DNA from 3 places in the Rahnella sp. RcJ3 genome. Region 3 is predicted to be linked to each of the others. Evidence: riboswitches for the same ligand, from Rfam matches in the RefSeq annotation. Region 3 holds a riboswitch; each other region holds the start of a gene.
What was found. Region 3 has a riboswitch for thiamine pyrophosphate ahead of thiB (thiamine ABC transporter substrate binding subunit). Riboswitches for the same ligand answer to the same signal wherever they lie in the genome.

Region 1 (3,200 bases), on a different contig from region 3:
CCTGCACAGCCGATTATTGTTTGCTGAACGTTATGTTTTGGTGAGCAGAAAAAGACATCCGCAGGTTAAAGGCGAGATATCGCGTTCAGCGTTTTGCGCACTGGAACATGTGATCGTTTCACCTGATGGTGGGGGTTTCTATGGCAATACCGACATCGCGCTGGCGGCCACTGGATTATCGCGCCGCGTCGTCATGTCAGTGCCGCATTTCCTGTTTGTCGTTCAGGTGCTGATGACCACTGATCTGGTGGCGATGTTGCCGGAACGTCTGGTACGTGGAAATCCTGCTTTGCAGGTTACTACACCGCCGCTGGATGTTTCGGGGTTCGAGATGTACATGGTCTGGCACGAGCGCGCTCATCGTGATCCTGCACATCAGTGGCTGCGTGAGTTTATCGCTGATTCAGTCTGAAAAAAGGCAGCCTTACGACTGCCTGTGTCTGACGGTGCGGAAAACCGGAACTTATTCGTTGAACAGCTTGGTATCATTCGCCAGGCTATCTACCACAACTTTTAAATCGTTGGCGGTAACTTTCTGTTTATCATTAGAAACTTGTTTACCGAATCCTTTACGCACGACTTTGATCACCGGTTTGCCAGTACTGGCGTCGATCAGCTCACCTTCGAAATACACTTCAGTGTCACGCGTGCGGTGGCCTGTCGCGGTTTGAGTTCCGGCAATAACCAGCGCGACCGGGACGACTTCATAGAACTGCAAACCTTCTGCCGACGTGTTCACACCGGTGATCGCACCTTTGAAAATCAATGTGCGCGGCCCTGCGTGATCTGTCAGTGGCAGGCGCTCTGCCAGTGCAGGTTTCATGCGGCTGTTGGCGTAATCCAGCACCCCCTGCAAGGTGGCTTTGTCGATCTGCGCCGTAGGCTGCGGTTCCGGGTAGAATTTAATCGGTTCGTATTTGATGTAAGAATAATTTTCTTTCTTAAACGAAGGATCGATCCAGCGCAGAACCGGATTTCCCCCAGCCGTTTTCACTTCCTTAAGGCCGGAATAATCGCCTAAAAAACCTGAGTATTTTTCCGTCTTGGTAATGTGGCTGGTACAACCGGCCAGGAACAGTGCGCCAGTCACTGCGGCGATCTGCATCAGTTTTATTGTTTTCATTCGTACCCTCGAAATATTTTAAGGAAGACCAAGTATGTATAGCACCGCTGCGGAATTTAACCTCTTAACGACAAAGAAAAATTGATATTCATCAGGATCGTGAAAATACGGTTCTGTGAGGTAATCATTTCTTCCTTAATTATTTTTTTGATGAATGAAACAAATAGTATTCACCTTTTGGACTGTCCCCCGTAGAGATGATGTTCCAGCCTTTTGACAGATAAAAAGCGACTGATTTTTTACTCTTTACTAAACATTTCAACGACCCCTGACGGGTAAACGTTTCTTCCGCAGCCTGAAGCAATGCTGAACCTGCGCCGGTTCCCTGATATTGCGGATCAACAAACAGGTTATGCAGGAAATTTTCCTGAGTGAAAATTGAGGCGAATCCCAGTAAATGTCCGTCACGTTCTGCCACCAGAATCGTCTCGCCGATCACTGCGCGGTCAAAATCTTCCAGCTGAAAATCGTCTTCCAGCCATGTCCAGGTATGCTTGCGTGAGGCCAGATACAACGTGCGTAAAAACGGGCGGTCTGCTTCTTCATAAGGACGGACAATAAGTGATGAGGACAAGTAAAACTCCTGAGGAAATTTTTCATCAACGTGTGTTGTTCATGTCTGTTTCCTGATACTGCCAGTGAAGCGGAGTGAGTTCAATTACGTTGGCTGATCGGTTTTTTTAACGCATTTCCTGATTGATCTTCTGACCTCCGCCGCCAATAATGTTCCCTTGACTCGGGGTGCCCGCTGCAAAGCAGGGCTGAGATTTTACCCGTATTACCTGATCTGGATTATGCCAGCGTAGGGAAGTCAGGTATCTCTCCTGATACCGCCTTCCTGAGTGCCGGTGGGGAGATTTATGAATACCCGACCTACCTTCTTGCCCGGCGCCTTAGCCGCCACTTCTCTGAAACGACTCCGCCTTTCAGCGCCGCTGGTTCACTGCCTGACCAACGACGTGGTGCAATCTTTTACCGCCAATGTCCTGCTGGCGCTGGGTGCATCTCCGGCGATGGTGGTTGATCCCGCCGAAGCGGCGCAATTTGGCGCCATTGCCGATGCCTTATTGGTGAACGTCGGCACGCTGACACATCCCCATGCCGATGCGATGCGGGCGGCTATTCACGCAGCCACTCAGGCCGGAAAGCCCTGGGTGCTGGATCCGGTTGCTGTCGGCGGTCTGAGCTGGCGTACAGAATTCTGTCGTGAAATCATCACACTTAAACCTGCCGCAATCCGCGGTAATGCCTCGGAAATCCTGGCTCTCAGCGGCCTCAGTGCGTCCGGGCGCGGCGTGGACAGCGGTGATGATTCCCTTTCTGCCTTACCTGCCGCACAGCAACTGGCGCGGGAGACCGGCGCGGTAGTGGCTGTGACGGGTGAAACCGATTACGTCACCGACGGGATGCGCAGTTGGGCGGTGGCTGGCGGACATCCGATGATGACCCGCGTGGTGGGTACCGGATGCGCATTATCTGCGGTGGTGGCGGCCTTTGTGGCTTTGCCGGGTGATCGCCTGGATAACGTGGCCGCCGCCTGCCGGGTGATGTCCTGTGCCGGCGAGCGCGCCTGTGCGGTCGTGAAGGGGCCGGGCAGTTTCACGCCTGAATACCTCGATAATCTGTATTTAATGGGCGAGGAATGGCTGAATGGCGAGGAAATACAATGAAACGTATTAATGCACTGACGATTGCAGGCACAGATCCGAGTGGCGGGGCGGGGATCCAGGCGGATTTGAAAACCTTCTCGGCGCTGGGTGCGTACGGCACCAGTGTGATCACCGCGCTGGTGGCGCAGAACACCCGTGGTGTGCAGTCGGTCTATAACATTGAGCCCGGTTTCGTTTCAGCGCAGCTCGATTCCGTACTGAGCGATGTGCGGATCGACAGTGCGAAAATCGGCATGCTGGCGAACAGTCAGATTGTGGAGGCGGTTGCGGAGCGACTCAGACATTATCAGCCGCCGTTTGTGGTGCTGGATACCGTGATGCTGGCGAAAAGTGGCGATCCGTTACTGCTGCCGGAGGCCGTGGATGCCGTGCGTCGTTTGCTGATCCCGCAGGCTTCCATTATTACG
Region 2 (3,200 bases), on a different contig from region 3:
GCGCCAATACCGGACGTAAAGTGATCGTAACCCGGCGCGATATCGGTAGTCAGCGGACCAAGGGTATAGAACGGGGCTTCGTGACAATGCTCGAGTTCTTCGGTCATGTTGCGGCGGATCATCTGCATCGGCACATGTCCCGGACCTTCGATCATCACCTGAACATCGTATTCCCAGGCAATTTTGGTCAGTTCGCCCAGCGTGCGTAATTCGGCGAATTGTGCTTCGTCATTGGCATCCTGAATCGAACCCGGACGCAGGCCGTCGCCCAATGAAAGCGAGACATCATAGGCGGCGCAGATTTCACAGATCTTGCGGAAATGCTCAAACAGGAAGCTTTCGCGATGATGTGACAGACACCATTTCGCCATGATCGAACCGCCGCGCGACACGATCCCGGTCAGGCGTTTGGCGGTCATCGGCACATAACGCAGCAACACACCGGCGTGAATGGTGAAGTAATCGACGCCTTGCTCGGCCTGTTCAAGCAATGTATCGCGGAATATTTCCCAGTTCAGATCTTCGGCCACACCGTTCACTTTTTCCAGGGCCTGATAAATCGGCACGGTGCCGATCGGTACCGGACTGTTACGCAGGATCCATTCACGGGTTTCATGTATATAACGTCCGGTGGAGAGATCCATTACGGTGTCCGCGCCCCAGCGTGTCGACCACACCAGTTTCTCCACTTCTTCTTCGATGGAAGATGTCACCGCCGAGTTGCCGATATTAGCGTTCACTTTCACCAGGAAATTACGCCCGATGATCATCGGCTCTGATTCAGGGTGGTTAATGTTGGCGGGAATAATCGCGCGCCCGGCTGCCACTTCCTGTCGCACAAACTCTGCAGTGATACTGGCGGGCAGATGCGCGCCAAAGCTTTCGCCGGGATGTTGCTGGCGCAGAACCTCGCCGCGGATCCGTTCACGCCCCATATTTTCGCGAATGGCGATAAATTCCATCTCAGGTGTGATGATGCCTTTGCGGGCGTAATGCAGTTGCGTGACATTTTTACCCGCAATGGCTTTGCGCGGGCGCGGCAGGTGTTCGAAGCGGAGGTGGTCCAGCCCGTCATCCGCCAGCCGCTGCTGAGTAAAACCGGAACTGACCTGTGAAAGTTCCTGCGTGTCCGCACGCTCGTTTATCCAGCGGGCGCGTAATTTTCCCAGACCGGTATGCACGTCGATAACTGCCGCCGGATCACCGTAAGGTCCGGCGGTGTCGTAAACAGGAATTGCTTCGTTTTCTTCGAACTGCGGATTGTCTTTGCCGCCGCCGACCAGCGTCGGGCTGAGCTGGATTTCACGCATCGGCACGCGGATATCTTCGCGGTCAGCTTCAAGATAAATACGCCGGGAGTTGGGGAAAGCTTCGCCCTGCAAGCTGTCGATAAACGATTGTGCCTGCGCGCGTTGTTCACGGCGATTTGACGGTTTCTTTTCAGAAATAACGGGTTTTTGGGTACTCGACATAGCAAATTCCTCGCAAAAAAACGTGATGGAAAATTGCTTGTCAGGAGGTTTACGGCAGGAGTAAAAATGGGCGGTGCAGCACGGGCGGCCTTATGCAGGCAGATGCCTGATTGCGCTGAACGCATAACATTACTCTTGTTCCCTTCGCGGGTACTAACCCGATCAGGTTCCGCGGATCCCGAATTAACGGTCTCAGCCTGGCGTAATTCTCAACAGAAAATTATGCGCTAGGCACTCCGACAAGAAGCCTCAATATAGGAGGCGTTTTTTTAAACTACAAGTAAAACCATAACCCTGAGCAGGGTTTTATTGTGGCAACGTGTTAAGCCGGTCTGGCGAGATCAGGTTCATTTTCCGAAGGTGGCACACTCTCCGGGGCTGGCTCAAAAGCCATGATAATTAATTGATCTTCCAGTTGAAAACGGGCATCTAATGCCTCACCGATATCCGATAATGCATAGTGAAACGCGAAAGCATTGTCATCGTCAATATCAGTTTCTGTGTAACTGTCATGGAAAGCCATGATAGCTTCAGTATTCAGCTCCAGAGCAGGGTAGATTTTTGCCGCCTGTACTTTTTTCGGGCTGCCTGCGCCATCGACTTCTTCAATGATGCGTGGATAGAGATGAAAATGCCCGGCAGAAAGATAGTCGACCAGATGATGGCAAAAACTGTCCAGCGCCTTTTCATTCAAAGGTGTATGTTTTTCTTTATTGGGTTTCAGACCGACGAAAGTGCAGTACGAAACCAGCAGTTCTTTGCGTGCGTGCAGCCATTGATCCACTAACTCATTACTGCCACCAACGCGTTGGGTCAGTCTTTCCAGACGATTTAGCATGGTTGACTCCGTGAGCGACAAAAAAAGTAACCAAAAGTTACTAATATGTAAATATCTTACTCAGATTGTCAGTCCCGACGAGGTTATGCAACAACAATTATGGAATTACAGATTACTGAGCAACACAACGGTTGGTGGATCATCAGCCAGGAAGGCAAGCTATGGCTGCCTGAGGGTGAACTGCCGTTTGGCAGCGCCGCACAATTTTCTCTGACCGGTAAAACAGCGCGGCAGATCGGCGAATGGCAGGGCGAACCTGTCTGGCTGGTTCGTCAGACGATGCCAAACCATATGGTTTCCGCCCGTCAGTTGCTGGATCAGGATCGCGGATTATTCCAGTTGGTCGGGCGTGGTGTGCAGTTGTCAGAATTTTACCGTTCTCACAAGTTTTGTGGTTACTGCGGACATGAAATGCACGTCAGCAAAACCGAGTGGGCTGCACTCTGCGGGCACTGTCGCGAACGCTATTATCCGCAGATTGCGCCCTGCATCATTGTGGCTATCCGTAAGGGGGATGAGATTTTGCTTGCGCAGCATGTCCGCCATCGTAATGGTATTCACACGGTTCTGGCGGGTTTCGTGGAAGTCGGAGAAACGCTGGAAGAAACTGTGGCACGTGAAGTGATGGAAGAAAGTAACATCCGGGTGAAAAATGTCCGTTACATCAGTTCCCAGCCCTGGCCGTTCCCCAATTCGCTGATGATGGCATTTATGGCGGATTACGACAGTGGCGACATACAACATGACCCGAAAGAGTTGCTTAACGCGAATTGGTATCGCTTTGATGCATTGCCGCAGTTGCCACCGCCCGGGACGATTGCGCGCCGCCTGATTGAAGACACCGTTGCCCTTTGTCGTGCCGAACACGAAGAGTAGAGGCGATTTTACGT
Region 3 (3,200 bases):
AATTGCGGGCAGCACCGAGCAAAGCGCTGAAAGCAGCGCCTGCCAGAAAGTAAAGCAGATCACATGCCAGAGATAAGGATCGTGCCAGAGCGATGCGCCGCTTATCTGTGGCGCATGACGCCACAGAGAGCCTAAGGCCAGTACTGCCACCAGCAACATAGCCAGTGACGCGATGACGCCCGGCAACAGCCAGCGAGGGATCAATGGCTGACGGCGTTCTGCCATGCCTGGATCCATTGTGAACGATGAGTAGCGACATCCTGTGCGCTGTATTGCAGAGATTTGGCCGGAATCGTCAGTTGTTTAAAAGCGTCAGGCAGCGGGGTATTCACCACCGGATACATCCAGTTGCCGGTCGGGATCACTTTCTGGAAATCTTCCGTGGTGACGAACTTCATGAACTGTTCAGCAAGTTTCGGTTGCTTGCTGTTTGCCAGCTGGCCCGCCACTTCGACCTGCATGTAATGCCCTTCGGTAAAATCGGCTGCGGCGTAGTTATCTTTCTTCTCTTCGACAATATGGTATGCCGGAGAGGTGGTGTAGCTCAGCACCAGGTCGCTTTCACCTTTGAGGAATAAACCGTAAGCCTCGCTCCAGCCTTTAGTGACGGTGACAGTTTTCTTCGCCAGTTTTTCCCACGCTTGCGGCGCTTTATCGCCGTAGACTTTTTGCATCCACAGCATCAGGCCCAGACCCGGTGTACTGGTGCGTGGATCCTCATAAATCACTTTCCATTTCTGGTCGCTGTTGATCAGCTCATCGAGGCTTTTTGGCGGATTCTTCAGTTTATTTTTGTCGTAGACGAAGGCGAAATAACCGTAATCGTAAGGCACGAAAGTGCTGTCATTCCAGCCGCCTGGCACCGTCAGTCTGGCGTTGGTTTTCGGTGCTTTGGCGAATAAACCGGTTTGTTCAGCGGCCTGCAACAGGTTGTTATCCAGCCCCAGCACGATGTCGGCTTTGCTGTTTTTACCTTCCATCCGCAGACGGTTGAGCAAAGACACGCCATCTTCCAGCGCCACGTATTTCAGTTCGCAGCCGCATTGGGCTTCAAAGGCTTTTTTAATGGCGGGACCGGGGCCCCAGTCAGCAGAGAAAGAATCGTAGGTATAAACCGTCAAAACAGGTTTTGACGCAAATGCAGGTGCAGAAAGTAACAGCAGGCAGGACAGTAATTTTTTCAACTTTGCGCTCCAAAAAAATGAAAGGGCAAAGGATTTTGAGTAAGCATCGCGCAGTCTCAAATCCCTCCGCCGGGATTAACCGGATCAGGTTCGACGGGTTTCAAATCTCAGCCAAACTTGCTCACGGCGTTTACATCGCAGCTTTAACAAGTCGGGCACCCCGTTGAGAACGGATGTCATTCTAGAGATTAACGGCGCGATGCGATAGTCCGATTAACTGTCCGGTGGGGCAAACCAGGCGGATTTAAAGTCGAACCAGCCGAGGGTGTTCATACGCACACCGCGCATACTGCGTTGCCCCTGTAGCACCAGCCAGTGATGGAACAGGGGATGGATCTGATGGCTGACCGTCTGTTTCTGGCTCCATTTCGCCATCGATAAATTCCCGGCGTGCCACAGGGCGGCATCGTCGTTCATCTCTTCGCTAAAGCAATGCTTTGCCAGCGGCAATTCGTAGAAATGCGCGAACAGTGAAAACTCCAGCGGCAGGGTGAAGTTGGCACTGCCGAGCCACAGATCACTTTTGGCATCGCCGCGGTGCCAGACTGCGTAATCCACTATCTGAATAATCAGTTCGATACCTTCTTCCGCCAGCAACGGGCGCAGGGCGTTGCAGATCGCCTGATGTTCGGAATGCTCGCCGTAAAATGTCAGCGTTACCTGCGTCAGGTTTTGCGGTTTGGGCGGACGTGGCCGGGGCGCTTTGTGATGCCAGCGTGGCAGCAGGCCATACGCCGGAGACCAGTAGCGCTGGTAAATCGGTTCGGCATTATTCAGTAAGGCGATGGGATTGAGTAAATCGCACAACCACTGGCGTGTTTCTTCTGATTGTCCGACCGGCGAACGCTGGTCAAATAACAGGAAATAGCAGCCTTCTTCAAGGCGACTTTCCAGCTCGCTTTTGCCTGATTCATCGGCCTGAAGCTGTACGCCGGAATGCACCAGCTCTTCACTCAGTTCCGGTAATACCCAGATATTCACCTCGTCGATCAGTGCCCGGAAGCCAAAATAATCGTCAAAGGCGCGGATGCGCAGCTGTGTTTTCAGATTACGCACCACGGCGTAAGGGCCGGTGCCGACCGGATGGCGGGCAAAATCAGGCAGTGACTGCCATTCCTGCGGCAGGATCATCGCGTGGATATTGCCAAATAACCACGGCAGCCAGCGGTCGGGTTCATTCAGGTGGATATCTATGACATTTGCCGTGGGCGTCGTGACTGATTTCAGGTTGCTGAACAGCGGATGCGTTTTCAGGCGAATAAACGTGGCGATAATATCTGCCATCTCGAGTTCGCGACCATGATGAAAATGAATGGCGGGGCGCAGATAAAACCGCCAGTGCAGCGGCGAAACTTCCTGCCAGTGATGAGCTAAATCGCCTTCTGCTTCCCCATTTTCCTCATTTATGCGTGTCAGGCCGCTAAAGATTTGTCTGGCAATGTGGGTTTCTGAACGGCGCAACATGGTGCCGGGCAGCAGATTCATCAGCGGGCGATAATACAGTACGCGCAGAATATGTTTGCCCTGACGGAAGCTGCGCCCGAGCTGGGACAGCAGCATCTGACGCACCAGGGTTTTGTCGCCGACCAGTTGTACCAGCTGATCAATGCTGTCCTGTTCCAGCAGCTCTTCAGCGCGCTGTTGCTGGAGTGCCAGCCCGGTATACAAAAATTTCAGCGTGGATCGTTTGCCGCGTCCGGCCTCTGCATCCCACGTCAGCCAGCCCTGTCCCTGCATGGTGCTGAGCAACGAGCGCATGTGTCTGCGTGAACAGTTCAGGACTTCTGACAGTGCCTGTAATGTCGTTTCAGTTTCTTCACCGTGACAGCTTTGCCATAAGCGGATGAACTGTTGTTGCAAACGGGATGAGGACATAAAAGAGGAACTCCGTGGCCGATCTTCATCAATTTATCTTTCCTCATATTACGCCGATACTGTTTCTCAACGAAAGCCTGTTGTGAACAACCGGAGATCATCATGAAACGCAGTCTGAACGCCCGTTTCTATCAGCGTTAT

Region 1: linked by a shared signal. The riboswitch ahead of thiM (hydroxyethylthiazole kinase) and the one ahead of thiB (thiamine ABC transporter substrate binding subunit) in region 3 are both predicted to bind thiamine pyrophosphate.
Region 2: linked by a shared signal. The riboswitch ahead of thiC (phosphomethylpyrimidine synthase ThiC) and the one ahead of thiB (thiamine ABC transporter substrate binding subunit) in region 3 are both predicted to bind thiamine pyrophosphate.

Annotation. Positions count from the first base shown of each region.
Region 1 covers NZ_QSNX01000002.1:172,201-175,400, forward strand. Annotated here, with positions in the region: gene DXU84_RS03415 (LysR family transcriptional regulator) at 1-412, shown strand, start outside; gene DXU84_RS03420 (DUF3313 domain-containing protein) at 464-1,123, opposite strand; gene DXU84_RS03425 (GNAT family N-acetyltransferase) at 1,263-1,697, opposite strand; TPP riboswitch at 1,851-1,949, shown strand; gene thiM (hydroxyethylthiazole kinase) at 1,984-2,793, shown strand; gene thiD (bifunctional hydroxymethylpyrimidine kinase/phosphomethylpyrimidine kinase) at 2,790-3,200, shown strand, end outside.
Region 2 covers NZ_QSNX01000035.1:7,173-10,372, reverse strand. Annotated here, with positions in the region: gene thiC (phosphomethylpyrimidine synthase ThiC) at 1-1,472, opposite strand, end outside; TPP riboswitch at 1,595-1,721, opposite strand; gene DXU84_RS24200 (Rsd/AlgQ family anti-sigma factor) at 1,795-2,310, opposite strand; gene nudC (NAD(+) diphosphatase) at 2,410-3,186, shown strand.
Region 3 covers NZ_QSNX01000006.1:256,794-259,993, reverse strand. Annotated here, with positions in the region: gene thiP (thiamine/thiamine pyrophosphate ABC transporter permease ThiP) at 1-225, opposite strand, end outside; gene thiB (thiamine ABC transporter substrate binding subunit) at 201-1,184, opposite strand; TPP riboswitch at 1,228-1,357, opposite strand; gene sgrR (HTH-type transcriptional regulator SgrR) at 1,398-3,059, opposite strand; gene sgrT (glucose uptake inhibitor SgrT) at 3,162-3,200, shown strand, end outside.